Regions from separate parts of the Cytobacillus sp. Hz8 genome, predicted to be linked through region 2. Evidence: riboswitches for the same ligand, from Rfam matches in the RefSeq annotation. Region 2 holds a riboswitch; the other holds the start of a gene.

Region 1 (4,436 bases), on a different contig from region 2:
TTACTGAGGAACGAAAAAAATATCGCATTCAATATGGATATCCATCAACAAGACCTCAAACACCTTGGTATGAAAAGAAAGTAAAATTATCCAAAACTTAAATGTCATAACAAACTCCGATCGTGTACTTTGTTGCTTTTTCAAGCAGAATAATTAAATTCTAGGAACAACTGTGTCCGAAAAAAGGATAATTCGAACTGCTAGAATTTTGGAAAACAGCTTTTTTACAATAAAAACCTTTCCCATTTTGTTTTCTATTCCACTTCAACTTAAAAACAAACCTTTGCAATCGAAAATATTAAAACCTAATTTGGAGGAGAACCATCATGCTTGATTCTACTGAATTAAAATTACAGCTTCTGAAATTAGAACAAGCACTCTTATCGCCTGAAATTCGAACTTCACCGCAAAAATTAGAGCAATTCCTTGCCGATGATTTTTTTGAATTTGGAAGTTCCGGAACCATTTGGTATAAAAAAGATTCCGTTGAAGGCGGAGGTTTAACAGTCCGGAAAATGACCCTTACTGACTTTAGTATATATCCATTATCTGAAGATGTGGTGTTTACGACATATCGGATTCAAGACGAAACAAGAAACCGGGAGACTTTACGGAGCTCCATCTGGAAATGGAAAGATGGTCGCTGGCAAATGTTTTTTCATCAAGGAACAATAACAAGCTCTTAAATAAACAACCCGTGTGCATATCATTCGTATGTTTTCCCTATAAATAGTAGTATATATAGTAATAAATATAAACTTGGAGGATCTACTCATGGAGATAGGGATCAGTACTTTTGTAGAGACGACACCAAATGTAACAACGGGACAAGTCATCAGCCATGCCCAAAGAATTCGCGAAGTTGTGGAAGAAATTGTACTCGCAGATCAAGTAGGATTGGATATATTTGGTGTTGGAGAACATCATCGTGAAGATTACGCAGCTTCTGCACCTGCTGTGATTTTAGCTGCGGCAGCCTCCCAAACAAAACGAATCCGCTTAACCAGTGCCGTCACAGTACTTTCTTCGGATGACCCTGTCCGAGTATTTCAAGATTTTGCAACGCTCGATGCTATTTCAAATGGTCGGGCAGAAATCATGGCAGGTCGAGGATCGTTTATTGAATCTTTTCCATTGTTCGGCTATGACTTGGATGATTATGATGAATTGTTCGATGAAAAATTAGACCTATTATTAAAAATCAGAGACTCTGAAAAGGTGACATGGAAAGGGAAACATCGTCCCTCCATTCATCAACTCGGGATCTATCCACGACCTGTTCAAAACCCATTACCTGTTTGGATTGGAAGTGGAGGAACCCCGGAATCTGTTGCTCGTGCAGGACAACTTGGTTTACCTCTAGTACTTGCCATCATCGGTGGCAGTCCACTGCAATTCGAACCTCTTGTACGGCTTTATAAAAAAGTGGCAGCTCGTGCAGGACATGATATATCGAAATTACCCGTTGCTTCTCATTCCCATGGATTCATTGCAGAAAGTAATGAAATGGCTGCAGAGAAGTTTTTCCCTTCAACACAACAAGCGATGCAAAAATTAGGACGCGAACGGGGATGGGGACCCTACACACGCGAAACCTTTGATGCTGCTCGAAGTTTTAAGGGAGCCTTATATGTGGGAGATCCTATGACCGTAGCTAAGAAAATGATTCATCTAAGGAAGGATGTCGGAATTACCCGCTTTATGCTCCACGTTCCAGTGGGTACGATGCCTCATAAGGATGTAATGCGAGCCATTGAGCTGTTGGGAAAAGAAGTTGCCCCAATCGTAAGAGAAGAAGTCACGAAATGGGAACAACAATGAAAAACAACTGCCCCCAATGCTTTACATGTGTAAACCTTTGGGGGCAGTTGTTCTTGCTAATATGGAAATTGCGTGGAATAATTACTAAACTGCTGATAAGCCTGATCAATCTTCTGTTGATCTGCCGCTTCTAACTTGTACCAGCCTTCTTTAAACATAAGATTGAACAATTCACGAGTGCTATTATGAGTTTCCTGTAGAATCTGAAGGACTTCCGTATAAAGCTGCTGATGACTTGCTTCACGAACGGCAATATTTAAGCTATCCGTAATATATTTACATGTGCTTAATCCATCGTTTAAAAAATCCCGATCATTCATTTGCTGATTTTTAACCTGTGGTAATTGACCTGTTTGTGGATTTGCAATTTGATTGCTTTGCATTCCTTGTTGATTTTGCATTCTTCTCACCTCAACCTTAATGTGGCATATTCTGATTTTGATTTTGCATGCTTGTCATAGCGGATTGATTATCCACCTGTAAATGAGACAAAATTCTTTGATAATGATCTTGATGCATTCTACCTGCTTGGTCAAGGGCTTGCTGAATTTCTCCATTGCTCACCTGTGTCGCAAGAAAATGAAATTTCTTCGCTGCTAACAACTCCCAAGAAAGCACATCCTTTAAATATAAAAGATCCTTTGTTGTAATCGCCTCAGGGGGAGAAGGCATGGGTGATTGGGCATTATTCATATCATTACTCCTTTACATCTCAAATTCATTCACGTTATTAGAATGAACTTCAGATGTTCAATTTATGCGAGGATTAAAATTGTTTGCTTTATATTTCTTATATTAGTCCTTTAAATTTCTTCATCTTCTTCATTCCAGACACATAATCCCTTTCCATGGTCAAAATCTCCAAAACTAAATATTAAATGAAAAAATATCCATTATATTCGCGCAAAATTAATGGCAAACTCTAAAAATAAGCTTGACCGATTACATAAATACTGATAAAATTTTAAATTATCTTACAATAATATATTGAAAGAAACTAAAAATGAGAGAAAGCAAGTATTTTCTCTTATCAACACTTCCATCATACACTGCAATGATCGCTATGGGGCCACTATAGCAGGAGCAATTTCTGGAGAGATCGCACAATGGCGACGCCGAAGGGTTCATAATCTCAGGCAAAAGGACAGAAGAGTAATCAACTTTTATTTGTTTATTCTAACGTTCATTTGAGATTGGAGAAGAACTCCAATCTCTTTTTGTTTTATAAAGGAAAATTACAAACTAGGCTATTTTATCCTAATAGAATAGGAGATTATTATGATTATTCGAGAAAAGGAATTTTGTGTTAATTCTTTGTACTATTCCATTCGATCGGCAAGTCCTGTAGATGCAGAAGAATTAGCTCATCTGCGTGTAAAGATAGATGGGGAAACAGAAAATTTGGACAGGGAAAGTGGGGAGGACGTATTGGATCCTACTAGCTTTGAACAATTGATTCAAGCGGATTCCCAGAGTCCAAGGAATCTCTTCCTAATTTCCCAAACTGAAGACCGTATCATTGGCTATTCAAGGTGTGAAGGAAATAATTTAAAAAGATTGACTCATCAGGTGGAATTTGGAGTATGTGTCTTAAAGGAATATTGGGGTTACAAAATTGGTACCCAACTATTACTTGAGTCTATTGCCTGGGCAGATTCCAGCCAAATCAAAAAAATGGCTTTAAAAGTATTAGAAACCAATGAAAAAGCCATTAAACTTTACCAAAAAAATGGCTTTGAAATCGAAGGTATCTTAAAAATGGATAAACTTCTTTCTGATGGGAAATTTTATAACACAATTATAATGGGGAGATTTCATGCTGAATCATTTTGAAATAAGACATATGGCTGGAAAAAGAATCCTGCTTTATCTCTGTGGGTATTTTTTAAATTCGGCATAGGTGTTAAACATCCATAGACTTTAGAAATACCTAATAAAAACATATGGGGGAGACAAACGTGACTGAGCACAAATTAAAAAGAGATTTAAAGAATCGCCATGTCCAGCTAATCGCCATTGGTGGAACAATCGGAACAGGATTATTTTTAGGCTCTGGAAAAGCCATTCAATTGGCAGGACCGTCTATAATCTTCGCTTACTTAATAATCGGAATTGCCGTCTTTTTTGTGATGAGAGCATTAGGAGAATTACTTTTATCGAATGCAGGTTACCAATCTTTTACCGATTTTGCAGCAGAATATATTGGACCTTGGGCAGGCTTTATTACAGGGTGGACCTACTGGTTTTGCTGGATAATGACAGCGATGGCTGATATAATTGCCGTCGGTGTTTATGTACGATATTGGTTTGATATTCCGCAATGGATTCCTGCGATTGTAGGGATTATCATTCTATTAGGATTAAATTTATTAACCGTTAAGCTTTTTGGGGAATTAGAATTTTGGTTCGCTATTATTAAAGTCATTACAATTCTATGTTTGATAACGATTGGTATTATTCTACTTATCATGGGATTCCAAACGAATACCGGAACGGTAGCGGTTCATAATCTTTGGAAGGATGGAGGTCTATTTCCACATGGAGTCTCTGGCTTTTTATTATCATTCCAAATGGTGGTTTTCGCATTTGTGGGAGTGGAGCTAGTTGGAGTGTCC
Region 2 (4,436 bases):
GATAATGTAAAGGAATAGTCCGGGATTTTTGGTGCTAATTTAAGCCCCATTAATTTGTCATGAAAATCTTCAACAAGTTGTCCGTTGATTAATTGCAAACCAATGGATTGAAAGATATCCCGTTTTCGATCACATTGATAAGAGATTTTAACATTCATCCCTAACCATGGTTTTAGTGGAATATGCTGACTAGGTCCTGTTTGCAGATTTTCATAAAGCCGGATATAGCCTGCTAAATTTTTGGTTGATTGAAAAATTTGATGAAGTCGCGGTGAACCAAAATGGATCAGTTCTCCTTTCAAATTTTCAGGTGCCTTTTTTTGATCCATAATTAGATTGAGCTTCATCGGATTTGGAATCCCACCGGTTTTTTCAAGGTAATGCCAATAAAATGGACGATTCATTAATTCTTTATCTAATTCAATGGTAAGCTGTACACTCATATATCCAGATTCATTTTCACAGATATCACAGCCATTTGCCTGAAAATAGCGTTCAAGAAATTGATGAATTTCCTGCTGTTGCATTTATATTCCCTTCTTTCATTTCTTCAGCAAACGAGATAATAGAAGATAGATTTTCCATCTTAATTCTCATTTCCCCTTCTGAAGTAGAATTGCCAAATATATCAGCAAGATGATCTTCGACGCTGCCGAAATCTAATTTGGATAAGATATCATCCAATTCGCCAATCACCTTTTCAAATAAATGAATTTTCTCATATAAAAGCTTGAGGATATGTTCCTCAACGGTGCCTTTTGTGGCAAAATTATAAATAAAAACATCCTTTTCCTGCCCAAGGCGATGGATTCGTCCGATCCTCTGTTCAAGTCTCATCGGGTTCCAAGGCAAATCAAAGTTTATAATATGATGACAAAATTGGAGATTGATTCCTTCTCCTCCTGCTTCTGTAGCAATTAAAACTTGTGCATGATTTTTAAACAGCTCCCGCATCCAATCCTTTTTTCCTCGCTTGAAGCCGCCTCGAAAGGGAACAGAGCTGATTCCATGCTGCTTAAGAAACCATTGAAGGTATAATTGGGTTGCGCGGTATTCAGTAAAAATGATTACTTTATCTTGGATATTTTGAATTAATTCCAGTGCCTTTTCTGCCTTTGAATTTATTTTTACAGCCTCCACCTTTGTTATTAAATGCTGGATTTGCTCTTCAAATCGTTTGTTTGGGGATTCTTGTCGGTTTAGCATATTTTTTAAGGTATAAAAGACTGCTTCTCTGCTACTACAGGCTTCTCTTTGCAGCGTCATGACAGAAAATTGGCTGGAGGTTACCCATTGATCTTCTCCTTTAAGTTCTAAAATGGATTCATATAAATCTCTTTCTTCCTGAGAAAATTCAATTGGGATGGTTTTAACCTCCCGTTTTGTCCATTCAATTCCGGTGTCATTTCTTCGATTCCGTATCATGACCTTATTAACGAGTTCTTTTAAATGTTCATCATCATTGATTGAGCGTGAATCCTTTTTATATTTTTCATAAAAGGCGGACTCATTCCCTAAATGTCCTGGTTTTAGAAGGGATACTAAATTAAAAATCTCTTCTATGCGATTTTGAATGGGGGTAGCAGTTAATAATAGGCAGAACTTCTTCTTTAGGTTTTGGACAAATTCATAGTTTTTGGTTTTGTTATTTTTAAGTTTGTGAGCTTCATCAATAATAATTAAGTCATAATTCTGCTGGTGAATGATGTCGCGATGGGGGCTTCGCTTGGCTGTGTCGATGGAAGATACGACAACATCACATTGCTCCCAAACATAACTTTTTCTTTGCGCTATTGCAGGAATATAGAATTTGGAGTTTAACTCATATGCCCACTGTGTGACGAGGGAAGCAGGTACTAAGATTAATACCTTTTTAACAAGACCGCGAATCATATACTCCTTTAAAATGAGTCCTGCTTCAATCGTTTTACCTAACCCAACCTCATCTGCCAAGATAGCTTTTCCATTCATATTTTCGATAACTTGTTTTGCCACTTCAAGCTGATGGGGAAGGGGAGTTAAATGGGATAGATGCTTTGGAGCAGTGAGCCCTTCAAAATCTTCAATAATTGTATGTTTTTCCACTTCAACTGCTAATTTATATAATTCCCAGTTTCCCCATGGTCCATCATCATCAATCCTTTTTAATAAACCATCCTGCCAAGAGGAATCAAATATCATTTCCACTGTCATTATAGAATGCAGCTCCTTTTGTTCATAAGAAGTATGGAGTTTATTAGTTTAAATCGCCTCACTAGGTTTTCTACTGAATAAATAGTTAATTAAAAATAAATCTAGATAGGAATTGTTTTAATTTTTATTGCTCATTTAGGGTCTAGATGGTAGGATGAAGTTAGAAATTTGTCAGATTTGTTAATTTTTTTGCGGTATGCTGTATTAGTATGACCCATTTGGAAAATATTATTGATGCGGATGAGAATAAGGGGAGAGACTACATTTGTAGCGCCGAAGGAGCAAACAAGGTTTTGTGAATCTCTCAGGCAAAAGAACACTTATTTGACGCGACTCTGGAGAGCGTTTCAATTAGTTGAAACCACCAAAGGGGAAAGCCATTAGGTAAACTTTCAGGTGACAGGACAGAGATCTTCTCAAAGAAATTGAGGGGGTTTTCTGTCCTTTTTTGTGCCGTCAAGTGAATTTATAAGGGGGATGTTTATGTCAGAGCTAAGAAGAACACCATTGTATGACGTTTATAAAACGTATGGTGGGAAAACAATTGATTTTGGAGGATGGGAGCTTCCTGTCCAATTTTCAAGTATTAAAGAAGAACATCATGCTGTCAGGAATGCAGCTGGATTGTTTGATGTATCTCATATGGGAGAAATCACGGTAAAAGGCCCTGATAGTCTAAACTTCTTGCAAAAAATGATGACGAATGATCTATCAAAGCTTCAAAATGGCGGGGCTCAATATACGGCAATGTGCTATGAGACGGGTGGAACAGTTGATGATCTCCTCGTTTATCAAATGGAAGAAGCGCATTATCTCTTAGTCGTCAATGCCGCCAATATTGAAAAGGATTTTACATGGTTAGCCTCACATGTTGAGGGGGAGGTAGAACTAATAAATATATCTGAAAAAATTGCTCAACTTGCCTTACAAGGACCATTGGCAGAAAGTATTTTACAACCACTTGTTCATGGGATGGATTTAAAAGAAATTAGCGGATTTACATTTTGTCATGAGGTAAATATGATTGGAAAAAAGGTGCTTATTTCTAGAACTGGTTATACGGGTGAAGACGGTTTTGAAATTTACTGTGAGGCAACGGAAGCCATTTCAATATGGAAGAAAATTTTAGAGGATGGGAAGGATTTAGGTGTGTTGCCTTGTGGACTAGGAGCAAGGGACACGCTGCGATTTGAAGCAACTTTGGCACTATACGGACAAGAATTGAGTCAGACAATTACTCCGCTAGAGGCCGGAATTGGATTTGCTGTCAAATTGAATAAGGATGCTGATTTTATCGGGAAAGAAGCATTAAAGAAGCAAAAAGAAAAGGGGTTGGAGCGGAAGATTGTTGGAATTGAAATGATTGATCGCGGCATTCCAAGACACGGATATCCCGTTTATTTTGGTAATGAATTAATTGGTGAGGTCACTACAGGAACGCAATCACCTACTTTAAAGAAAAATATCGGCTTGGCTCTGATAAAAACCCTTTATGCCGATTTAGGAAATGAAGTAGATGTCGAAGTTCGCGGCAAGCACTTAAAAGCAAAGGTAGTTTCAACACCATTTTATAAAAGAAAATGATTAAGAATCGAGGGGAGATTAGTCCTATGATACATCGTTATTTACCAGTAACGGAGACAAACAAAAAAGAAATGCTCCAAGCAATTGGAGTATCGTCCATTGATGAATTGTTTAATGATATTCCTGACAGTGTGAAATTCAAAGGAAAATATAAAATAAAAAGTGCGTTATCTGAATCTGCTTTATTAAAAGAATTAACAGCCATTGCACAGAAAAATGCCGATTTAAAAGCAAACGTCTCGTTCTTGGGAGCAGGCGTATATGATCATTATATTCCGGTTATTGTTGATCATGTCCTATCTCGTTCAGAGTTTTATACTGCCTATACTCCTTATCAACCTGAGATATCACAAGGGGAGTTGCAGGCGATTTTCGAATTTCAAACGATGATTTGTGAATTGACTGGTATGGATGTAGCGAATTCTTCCATGTATGATGGCGGAACTGCTTTAGCAGAAGCGGGAATGCTTAGTGCAGGTCAGACCAAACGCAAAAAAGTGCTTATTTCCAGTCTTGTTCATCCAGAATCACGAGAAGTAGTCAAAACCTACGCCAAAGGACAAAAAATCGAAATTGTTGAAATTCCTCAAATTGATGGAATCACGAATCTTTCTGCCCTTAAAGAACTAATGGATGATGATGTGGCGGCTGTTATGGTG

The links. A riboswitch is a leader RNA that binds a small molecule or an ion and turns the genes downstream of it on or off. The one in region 2 is predicted to bind glycine.
Region 1: it holds a riboswitch for glycine, as region 2 does, so the genes downstream of both, ACE38V_RS13675 (GNAT family N-acetyltransferase) here and gcvT (glycine cleavage system aminomethyltransferase GcvT) in region 2, are expected to answer to the same signal.

What each region holds. Positions count from the first base shown of each region.
Region 1 is NZ_JBHKFI010000010.1:93,532-97,967, reverse strand. Features, by position in the region: gene ACE38V_RS13700 (helix-hairpin-helix domain-containing protein) at 1-101, shown strand, start outside; gene ACE38V_RS13695 (nuclear transport factor 2 family protein) at 327-686, shown strand; gene ACE38V_RS13690 (LLM class flavin-dependent oxidoreductase) at 775-1,821, shown strand; gene ACE38V_RS13685 (spore coat protein) at 1,878-2,222, opposite strand; gene ACE38V_RS13680 (ferritin-like domain-containing protein) at 2,239-2,514, opposite strand; glycine riboswitch at 2,902-2,979, shown strand; gene ACE38V_RS13675 (GNAT family N-acetyltransferase) at 3,100-3,654, shown strand; gene ACE38V_RS13670 (amino acid permease) at 3,780-4,436, shown strand, end outside.
Region 2 is NZ_JBHKFI010000002.1:67,977-72,412, forward strand. Features, by position in the region: gene ACE38V_RS03335 (YqhG family protein) at 1-527, opposite strand, end outside; gene ACE38V_RS03340 (DEAD/DEAH box helicase) at 496-2,193, opposite strand; glycine riboswitch at 2,434-2,523, shown strand; gene gcvT (glycine cleavage system aminomethyltransferase GcvT) at 2,677-3,777, shown strand; gene gcvPA (aminomethyl-transferring glycine dehydrogenase subunit GcvPA) at 3,804-4,436, shown strand, end outside.